DNA from 2 places in the Streptomyces sp. NBC_00076 genome. Region 2 is predicted to be linked to the other one. Evidence: riboswitches for the same ligand, from Rfam matches in the RefSeq annotation. Region 2 holds a riboswitch; the other holds the start of a gene.
The links. Region 2 has a riboswitch for ZMP and ZTP ahead of OHA64_RS29840 (glycine hydroxymethyltransferase). Riboswitches for the same ligand answer to the same signal wherever they lie in the genome.
Positions count from the first base shown of each region.

Region 1: it holds a riboswitch for ZMP and ZTP, as region 2 does, so the genes downstream of both, OHA64_RS05340 (bifunctional 5,10-methylenetetrahydrofolate dehydrogenase/5,10-methenyltetrahydrofolate cyclohydrolase) here and OHA64_RS29840 (glycine hydroxymethyltransferase) in region 2, are expected to answer to the same signal.

Region 1 is NZ_CP108242.1:1,150,427-1,155,156, forward strand. Features, by position in the region: gene OHA64_RS05330 (ABC transporter ATP-binding protein) at 202-1,956, shown strand; gene OHA64_RS05335 (nuclear transport factor 2 family protein) at 2,149-2,514, shown strand; ZMP/ZTP riboswitch at 2,533-2,613, shown strand; gene OHA64_RS05340 (bifunctional 5,10-methylenetetrahydrofolate dehydrogenase/5,10-methenyltetrahydrofolate cyclohydrolase) at 2,636-3,484, shown strand; gene OHA64_RS05345 (glycosyltransferase) at 3,638-4,730, shown strand, end outside.
Region 2 is NZ_CP108242.1:6,525,364-6,530,093, forward strand. Features, by position in the region: gene OHA64_RS29825 (DMT family transporter) at 1-364, opposite strand, end outside; gene OHA64_RS29830 (hypothetical protein) at 503-874, shown strand; gene OHA64_RS29835 (glutathionylspermidine synthase family protein) at 953-2,146, shown strand; ZMP/ZTP riboswitch at 2,604-2,694, shown strand; gene OHA64_RS29840 (glycine hydroxymethyltransferase) at 2,736-4,187, shown strand; gene OHA64_RS29845 (hypothetical protein) at 4,238-4,730, opposite strand, start outside.

The DNA of each region.
Region 1 (4,730 bases), 5.4 Mb from region 2:
CACCGCCGCCCCGGCGAGCCGCTCCTCGCCGCCGCCGTCCGTTCCGGCGAGGGCCGACAGTCGGTGGGGACGTGGGCCGGGGCCGTGTGTTCGCCTTCGGCAGCGGCGCACCGACGTGAGCCGCGAGGTTGCGTCGGGTCCCGCATGTCCCGTGCCGACGTAGCCTGAACTCTCCGCCCGTCGCAGGCCCGAGGGAGCTCCGTGAGCAACGCAGAGACCGAGACCGGCCCGCCCGCGTGGCGGCTCATTCTCGGATACGTACGGCCGCACCGGTGGGCGCTGCTGGCGGGTGCGGCGCTGTCGCTCGTCACGGGTGGCACGGGGCTGCTGCTGCCGCTGGTGGCACGGGAGTTGATCGACGACCTGTCGCACGACCGGGCCATCACCGGCGCGTTGGTCGTCATGTCGGGGCTGGTGGTCGCCAACGCGGCGCTGGGGGCGATGGGTTCGTACGTGCTGCGGCGCACCGCCGAGTCGGTGGTGCTCGGTGCGCGGCGCGCCCTGTCCTCGTACTTGCTGCGGCTGCGCATATCGGCCGTGGACCGCACCGAGCCGGGTGACCTCATGGCCCGGATCACCGCGGACACCACCCTGCTGCGGGAGGTCACCACCGACTCGCTCGTGGGCCTGGGCACCGGCGGGCTCACGCTCGTCGCGACGGTGGTCATGATGGGCCTGGTGGACCCGGTGCTGCTCGGGGTCACGATGGCGGTGATCCTGGGCGCGGGCACGATCCTCGGCGTGATCGTGCCGCACATCAACCGGGCGAGCCGGCAGGCGCAGGACGCGGTCGGCCTGATGGGGGCCTCGCTGGAACGGATCCTCGGCGCGCTGCGCACGGTGAAGGCCTCCGGTGCCGAGCACCGTGAGGAGCAGACGCTGCACGGGGCCGCCGAGGAGTCGTGGCGGCAGAGCGTACGGGCCGCCAAGTGGTCGGCCGCGGCCGGCAACACGGCGGGGCTGGCCATGCAGATCGCCTTCATCACGGTCCTCGCGGCCGGCGGGGCACGGGTGGCGACCGGTGCGATCGACGTGGGCACTCTGGTGGCGTTCCTGCTTTTTGTGTTCTACCTCATGTCGCCCATCCAGCAGGTCGTCGGCGCGATCACCCAGTACCAGACGGGTGCCGCGGCGCTGGCCCGGATCCAGGAGGCGTTGCGGCTGCCCGCCGAACCGGCCGTGCGGCCCGCGCCGTTGCCCGCGCCCGGTGCGCGGCCCGCCGCCGTCGCCTTCACCGACGTCCGCTTCCGGTACGCCGACGACCTGCCGTACGTCCACCACGGGGTGACCTTCGACGTGCCGGCGCAGGGCATGACGGCGTTCGTCGGCCCGTCCGGCGCGGGCAAGACCACCGTGTTCTCGCTCATCGAGCGGTTCTACGACCCCGAGTCCGGCGCGATCACCCTCGACGGCCGTGAGCTCGCGGACTGGGAGCTGTCCGAACTCCGTTCCGCGATCGGCTATGTGGAACAGGACGCCCCGGTGCTGTCGGGCTCGCTGCGGGACAACCTGCTGCTGGGCAATCCGGAGGCGGGCGACGACATGGTCACGAGGGTGGTGAGGACGACCCGGCTGGACGGACTGGTGGGCAGGCTGCCCAATGGTCTGGACACCCTGGTGGGGCACCGCGGCACCAAGCTGTCGGGCGGCGAGCGTCAGCGGGTCGCCATCGCCCGCGCCCTGTTGCGCCGCCCTCGGCTGCTGCTCCTCGACGAGGCGACCTCGCAGCTGGACGCGGTGAACGAGGCGGCGCTGCGGGACACGGTGGCCGACGTGGCCCGGACGACCACGGTCCTGGTCGTGGCGCACCGGCTGTCCACGGTGACGATGGCGGACCGGATCGTGGTGATGGACGCGGGCCGGGTCCGCGCGGTGGGCACCCACCGTGAACTGGTGGGCGCCGACCCGCTGTACGCGGAGCTCGCGGCGACACAGTTCCTGGCGACCGCGGGCTGACGCCGGTGCCGCGGACGGCGAGAGGCACGGTGCCGGCGGGCCGGTCCCGGGCACAGTCACCGCGCGGCGCTCACCCGTCAGGCGCTGCGCGCGGACTGCGCTTGCCGAGCCCGCCGGAGCGGAGGAGTCTCTAAGGGAGAGGTCCGAGCGGCCCGCTCCTCGTCGAGCCGCGGCCCTCGAAGGAGGTTCATCATGGCCACTTCCACAGGCTCCGGATTCGACACCGAGACATTGCGCCAGGCCGTCGAAGGCCCGAGCGAGGAGATTCTGGTGTCGCTCTACGCCGACGACGCCGAGATTCGGATCGTGGACCGCAACACCCAGCCCAGCCATCCGATGGTCCTGCACGGCCGTGCCGAGATCGCCGACATGTTCCACGAGCTCTGCAGCCGCGAGATGACGCACAAGATGGAACACTGCGTGGCCCAGGGCGACCATGTCGCCTTCAGCGAGTCCTGCCGGTACCCGGACGGGGTGCGCGTCCTCGCCGAGTCGATGCTGTCGCTGCGGGACGGGAAGATCGTCGAGCAGACCATGGTCCAGGCCTGGGACGAGTAGCCGGCGGAGGTTACGCTGATCGCGGGCCGTGACTGGCGCTGAGGTGGAGCACCACCGGGGAGCGACCCGCGAACACTGCCGTGCGCCTGGGCGATTTCACGCATCAGCTCAGGAGTGGATCATGTCTCAGGCCCGGCTCATGGACGGCACGGCGCTCGCCCGGCGGACCGTGGAGGAGACCGCCGAACGGGCGGCCGACCTCACACGGCGCACGGGACAGCCGCCCTGTCTGGCGACCGTGCTGGTCGGCGAGGACCCCGCCTCCGTCACCTACGTACGGATGAAGCAGAACCGCTGCCGCACGGCCGGTGTCGAGTCGCGGCACGTGGCGCTGCCCGCTGCCACCAGCACCGAGGAACTCGTCGGCACGCTGCGAGCCCTTTCGGACGATCCCGGTGTGCACGGCATCCTGCTGCAGCATCCGATGGGCGGGCACATCGACGAGCGGGCCGCGTTCGAGGCGATCGCCCCGGAGAAGGACGTCGACGGTGTCACCTTCGCCTCCTTCGCCACGATGAGCTTCGGCCTGCCCGGGTTCGTGTCCTGCACGCCCGGCGGGATCATGCGGCTGCTCGACGAGTACGACGTCGACCCGTCCGGCCGTCGGGCCGTGGTCGTCGGCCGCAGCGCGATCCTGGGCAAGCCGGTCGGCATGCTGCTGCTCGCCCGCGACGCCACGGTGACCTACTGCCACTCCCGCACCCGGGACCTGTCCGCAGTGGTCAGCGAGGCGGACATCGTGGTCGCCGCGGTGGGCCACCCCCGGCTGGTGCACGGCCGGGACCTCAAGCCCGGCGCCGTCGTGATCGACGCCGGCTACAACCCCGGGAACGTCGGTGACGTCGACTTCGACTCGGCCGTGGAGCGGGCCTCGTTGATCACGCCGGTGCCGGGCGGCGTCGGTCCGATGACGATCGCCACGCTGTTGGAGCAGACCGTGGCCGCCGCCGCCTGTCAGCTCGGGGCGTGAGCGGCGGGTGATCGGCTGAATCAAGGCGCTGTACTGAAGGTCGCCTCCGGTCCGAGGACGGCACCGTTCGGCGTGAAGTCGTCGGTGGTGTCGGGTCGTTGGCCCCGAGGAGGGCGCGGCGGCGCCATACTGTCGGTCGTGCGCGTAGCGATCATGACGGCGGGATCCCGGGGCGATGTGGCTCCGTTCACCGGGCTGGGGCACGGACTCGCCCTCGCCGGACACGAGGTCACTCTGGTCACCCACGCCCGCTTCGAGCCGTTGGCGGCACGGGCGGGGCTTCGCTTCCACCCGCTGCCGGTGGACCCGAGGGCGGAACTGGAGTCCTCGCGCGGGCGGGGACTGCACCGCAGTGCGACCGGGGTGGGGAAGCTGGTGCGGGTGGTCGCGATGGCGCGGGCACTGGCCGGACGGATGACGGACGACCTGGTGGCGGCGGCCCGGGCGAGCGACGCGCTGCTCCTCGCCGGCCCTCTCGGTCCGGTGGGCCACGCCGTGGCCGAGGGCCTGTCCCTGCCGAGCCTGGGCGTCCATCTCCAACCCCTCGCCCCCACCCGGGAGTTCGCGCCGCCGCTGCTGGGCGTCGGCTCCTGGGGCGCGGTCGGCAACCGGGCCGCCGGGATGGGCGTGTGCCTGGCCGTCGAGCAGGTCTTCGCCGCCGCCGTCCCGGAGGTGCGCTCTCGCCTGGGCCTGCCCCGCATCCGCCCGGCCGCGGCCCTGCGGACCCGGGAGCGGCAGCGCTGGCCGGTGTTCCACGGCTTCAGCCCCCTGGTGGTCCCCCGGCCGCGCGACTGGCGGGCGGGCCTGGACGTGGCGGGCTACTGGTGGCCGTACGACGAGGACGCCCAACTCCCGTCCCGGCTGCGGGACTTCCTCGACGCCGGCCCCGCTCCGGTCTTCGTGGGGCTGGGCAGCGCGACCGTACCCGACCCGGAGCGGCTCAGCGCCGCCGTGGTGCGTGCCCTGCGCACGGCCGGGCTGCGCGGGGTCGTCCAGCGGGGCTGGGCCGGGCTCTCCGCGACCGGCGACGACATGCTGACCGTCGACGAGGTCCCGCACTCCGCGCTGTTTCCCCGGACGGCCGCGGTGGTCCACCACGCGGGCGCGGGCACGACCGCGGCCGGCCTCCGGGCGGGGGTTCCCGCAGTGCCGGTGCCGATCCAGTTCGACGAGGGATTCTGGGCCGCACGCCTGGTCGCCCTGGGCGTGGCACCCCGCGCCGTGCCGCTGCGCCGCCTGACCTCCG
Region 2 (4,730 bases):
CCTCCGTCCCGGACGCGATCCCCAGCAGCGCGAGCCCCGCGCACACCACCCCCACCGCACTCCACTCACGCCCGCTCAGCCGTACCCGCAGCAGCCGCGCCGCGACCACCGCCGTCACCGCGAGACTGGACGCGAGGGCCGCCCCGACCGCGTAGATCGGGATCGACCGCAGCGCGGCGACCTGGAACAGGAAACCGAGGCCGTCCAGCGCCAGGCCGGCCAGGTACCGCCACTGCCGGACCGCCCGCAGGAACAACGTCGCCTCCCCGACGTCACCCCCGCCGGTGTCCGCCGCCCGCGCCGCCACCGCCTGCAACACCGTCGCCGTACCGAAGCAGACCGCGGCGCCGAGCGCGCACACCATTCCAAAGAGCACGAAGCGACAGTAGGGGAGGTGCGAGCGGCGGCCCGCCCGGCCGCGTCCTCTTGCCCATCTCTAAACTGTTCGCCGACGATCGGACACGGGCCGCACACCGCGCTCGACCAAGGGGGAGACACGAACATGGCGGACGCACGTCGACAACTTCGCTCGGGAACGGTCGCACTCGGCGGCATGGGCTTGCTCGCCGTGGCGCTGACGGCCTGTTCCTCGGACCCCGACAAGCGCTGCGTGGACCGCGACAGCTACACCGCCTCCAAGGGCTACAAGATCGTCAGCGACAAGAACTGCAAGTCCGCCACGACCGTCGACGGCGCCTATTACTACGGCGGCAAGAAGAAGGGCAGCTGGGTCAAGAACGGCTCCTTCACCAAGCCGGGCAAGAAGTCCGGGTCGAGCAGTTCGAGCAGCAGCGGGGGCAGCGGAGTGAGCCGCGGCGGCTTCGGCGGCGGGGGCGACGGCGACGGTGGTGGCGGCAAGAGCTCCGGGGGCTGACCGACCGTCCCGCGACGCGGCCACAGCTCGGCCGCGACCCCGCCACCACCTGTCCGACAGCCGCACAGAAAGCCCCGCGTGGAACGCCACACCATCGAGCCCCGCCCCGGCTGGCAGCAGACCGTGGAGGAGCAGGGGCTCATCTACCCGCTCACCCGCTATCCGGACGACTCCCTGCGCCCTTACTGGGACGAGAGCGCGTACTACGCCTTCACGCTCCCCGAGGTCGAGGCGCTGGAGGAGGTCGTCGAGGAACTCCACCGCATGTGCCTCGCGGCGGCCGAGCACATCGTCGCCGAGAACCGCTTCGCCGACCTCGGCATCACCGACCCCCGGGTGGTCGAGACAGTCGCCGAGGCCTGGCGCCGCCGCGCGGAACTCCCGTCGGTCTACGGCCGGTTCGACCTCCGCCACGACGGCACGGGCCCGGCGAAGCTGCTGGAGTACAACGCCGACACCCCCACCTCCCTGGTCGAGGCCGCCTCCCCCCAGTGGTTCTGGATGGAGGAACGCTTCCCGGGCGCCGACCAGTGGAACTCCCTCCACGAACGCCTGATCGCCGCCTGGAAGAAGCAGGCCGCCCTCCTCCCACCCGGCAGCCCCCTGTACTTCGCGCACTCCTCGGCCGACGAACTCGGCGAGGACCTCATGACGGTCGCCTATCTGAAGGAGACCGCGGAGCAGGCAGGCCTGCACACCGACTGGATCTCCATGGAGGAGATCGGCTGGGACCCGCTCTCCGGCCGCTTCGTCGACAACCAACTCCGCTTCATCCGCAGCTGCTTCAAGCTCTACCCCTGGGAGTGGCTCACCACCGACCACTTCGCCGACCACGTCCTGGACACCCTCGACAACGGCGGCGGGACGGGCAGCACCCTGTGGATCGAGCCGGCCTGGAAGATGCTGCTCAGCAACAAGGCGCTGCTGGCGATCCTCTGGGAGCTGTATCCGGGCCACCCGAACCTGCTCCCCGCCTATCTGGACGGCCCGCGCGAGTTGGCACGGACCACCGGTTACGTGGCCAAGCCCCTGCTGGGCCGGGAGGGCGCGGGGGTGACGATCCACCAGCCGAACCCCTCCGAGGCCGCCCCCGCCCCGCGCGAAGAGGCCTGCTGCTACCAGGAGTTGGCCTCACTGCCGGACTTCGACGGCAACCACGTGGTCCTCGGCGCCTGGATCGTCGAGGGCGAGTCCGCGGGTCTCGGCATCCGGGAGTCCTCCGGCCTGGTCACGGACGCGTACGCCCGCTTCCTGCCACACATCGTCCGCTGAGGGGCGTCGGGAAACGCGTTGCCGGGCCCAGGCCGGCCGCGTCGGCCTCCCCGTCGACGACCCCGCCCCAGCCGCCGGTCTTGGCCCGGCGCGCCGACATCGACCAGATCGCCCGCCTCACCGACGCCCTGTCTGACCGCCGGCACATCCAGACGACACCGCCCCTCCACATCCGACCTCCACACCCCGTCACCGGTGACGACCTCCGACGCCGTCACCGGTCACGACCCCCACACGCCGTCACCGATCACGACCACCACCGGTGACGGCGCACAGGTGCGTGCGCTGTGTGCGTCCGCCGTGGCGATGAGGCCACCTCACCAGACCGTCGAATCCGCTTCCGTCGTCGTCACGGGGCCTCCCCGGGGCAGCACGCCCTCCCTTCCTGTCGTCCTTCCTGTCGTCGCTCGCATGGTGGACGTGGGACCTTCGTCTCCCGACGCGCCCGGTAGGCTGACGGGCAGGCCGTGACTGGCGCGCTGGGATGGGACGGACCATCGGGGAGCGGCCTGCGAGAGTGACAAGTGCCGTGCGCCTGGGCCGACCCGTGAACCGTGACCGCTTCAAGCCACGCCGCCCGGAGGCCGCCATGTCAGAGCAGCAGCCCCTCTCCAACGAGTCCACCGCCTTCCGCGCGGCCCTCGACGTGATCCGCGCCGTCGAGCCGCGCGTGGCCGACGCCATCGGCCAGGAGGTCGCCGACCAGCGCGAGATGCTCAAGCTGATCGCCTCCGAGAACTACGCCTCCCCGGCCACCCTGCTGGCCATGGGCAACTGGTTCAGCGACAAGTACGCCGAGGGCACCGTCGGCCGCCGCTTCTACGCCGGCTGTCGCAACGTCGACACAGTCGAGTCCCTCGCCGCCGAGCACGCCCGCGAACTCTTCGGCGCCCGCCACGCCTACGTCCAGCCGCACTCCGGTATCGACGCCAACCTCGTCGCCTTCTGGTCCGTGCTCGCCGCCCGCGTGGAGGTCCCCGCCCTGGAGAAGGCGGGTGCCCGCCAGGTGAACGACCTCTCCGACGCCGACTGGGCCGAACTCCGCCAGGCCTTCGGCAACCAGCGCATGCTCGGCATGTCCCTGGACGCCGGCGGCCACCTCACCCACGGCTTCCGCCCGAACATCTCCGGCAAGATGTTCGACCAGCGCTCCTACGGCACCGACCCCGCCACCGGCCTCCTCGACTACGAGGCCCTGCGCGCCACGGCCCGCGCGTTCAAGCCGCTCATCATCGTCGCCGGCTACTCCGCGTACCCCCGTCTCGTGAACTTCCGGATCATGCGCGAGATCGCCGACGAGGTCGGCGCCACGCTCATGGTCGACATGGCCCACTTCGCCGGTCTGGTCGCCGGCAAGGTCCTCACCGGCGACTTCGACCCGGTTCCGCACGCCCAGATCGTCACCACCACCACCCACAAGTCGCTGCGCGGCCCTCGCGGCGGCATGGTCCTGTGCGACGACTCCCTCAAGGACCAGGTCGACCGCGGCTGCCCGATGGTCCTCGGCGGCCCGCTCCCGCACGTCATGGCGGCAAAGGCAGTGGCGCTGGCGGAGGCCCGGCAGCCCTCCTTCCAGGACTACGCCCAGCGCATCGTCGACAACTCCCGCGCCCTCGCCGAAGGCCTGATGCGCCGCGGCGCCGCCCTCGTGACCGGCGGCACCGACAACCACCTCAACCTGATCGACGTCACCTCCTCCTACGGCCTCACCGGCCGCCAGGCCGAGGCCGCCCTGCTCGACTCGGGCATCGTCACCAACCGCAACTCCATCCCCGCCGACCCCAACGGCGCCTGGTACACCTCCGGTATCCGCATCGGCACCCCCGCCCTGACCACCCGCGGTCTCGGCACCGCCGAGATGGACGAGGTCGCCGGTCTCATCGACCGGGTCCTGACCACCACGGAGCCCGGCACGACCAGCAAGGGCGCCCCCTCCAAGGCCCAGCACATCCTCGACCCGAAGATCGCCGACGAGATCTCCCGCCGCGCCACCGACCTGGTCGCCGGCTTCCCGCTGTACCCGGAGATCGACCTCGGCTGACCCACCTCGACCGGTACCCCGCCCCGCTCCTTTGGCGGGAGTGACGGGACTCAGAGGTCGATCAGCTCCTGGCGTGGCTCCTCCCGCGGCGGTCCGGCACCCGGCCGGGCCGCCGCGCGGCGTATCAGCAGCGTGCCGCCGACCCCGGTCAGGAACCCCACGCCGAGCACCGCAACCGTCGGCCAGGCACCGTCGGCCGCCCACCAGCCGGCGCTCTCGCCCGCCGCTTGCCCAGCGCCCCCGTCCCCCTCCCCGGCGGGCAGACCCGCACGGCTCACCTGGTCGAAGACCGAGCGCGAGGCCCGGTGCCAGCGGATGTCGTCGTCCGGCACGTCCGGCACCGGATCCGTACGCACCCACGGCGTGCCGTCCCCGGCCAGGAACAGCTGGTCCTGTCGCTCCATCGCCACGTCACCACCCGGCGCCGAATCGGTCTGCGGCCAGCCCCCGACACCGGTCAGCCCCCACATCACGGTCATCTGCACCGGCGGATACCTGCCCTCGGCCCAGTCCTCCGGCACCCGCTCCGTCCCGGTGTACGTC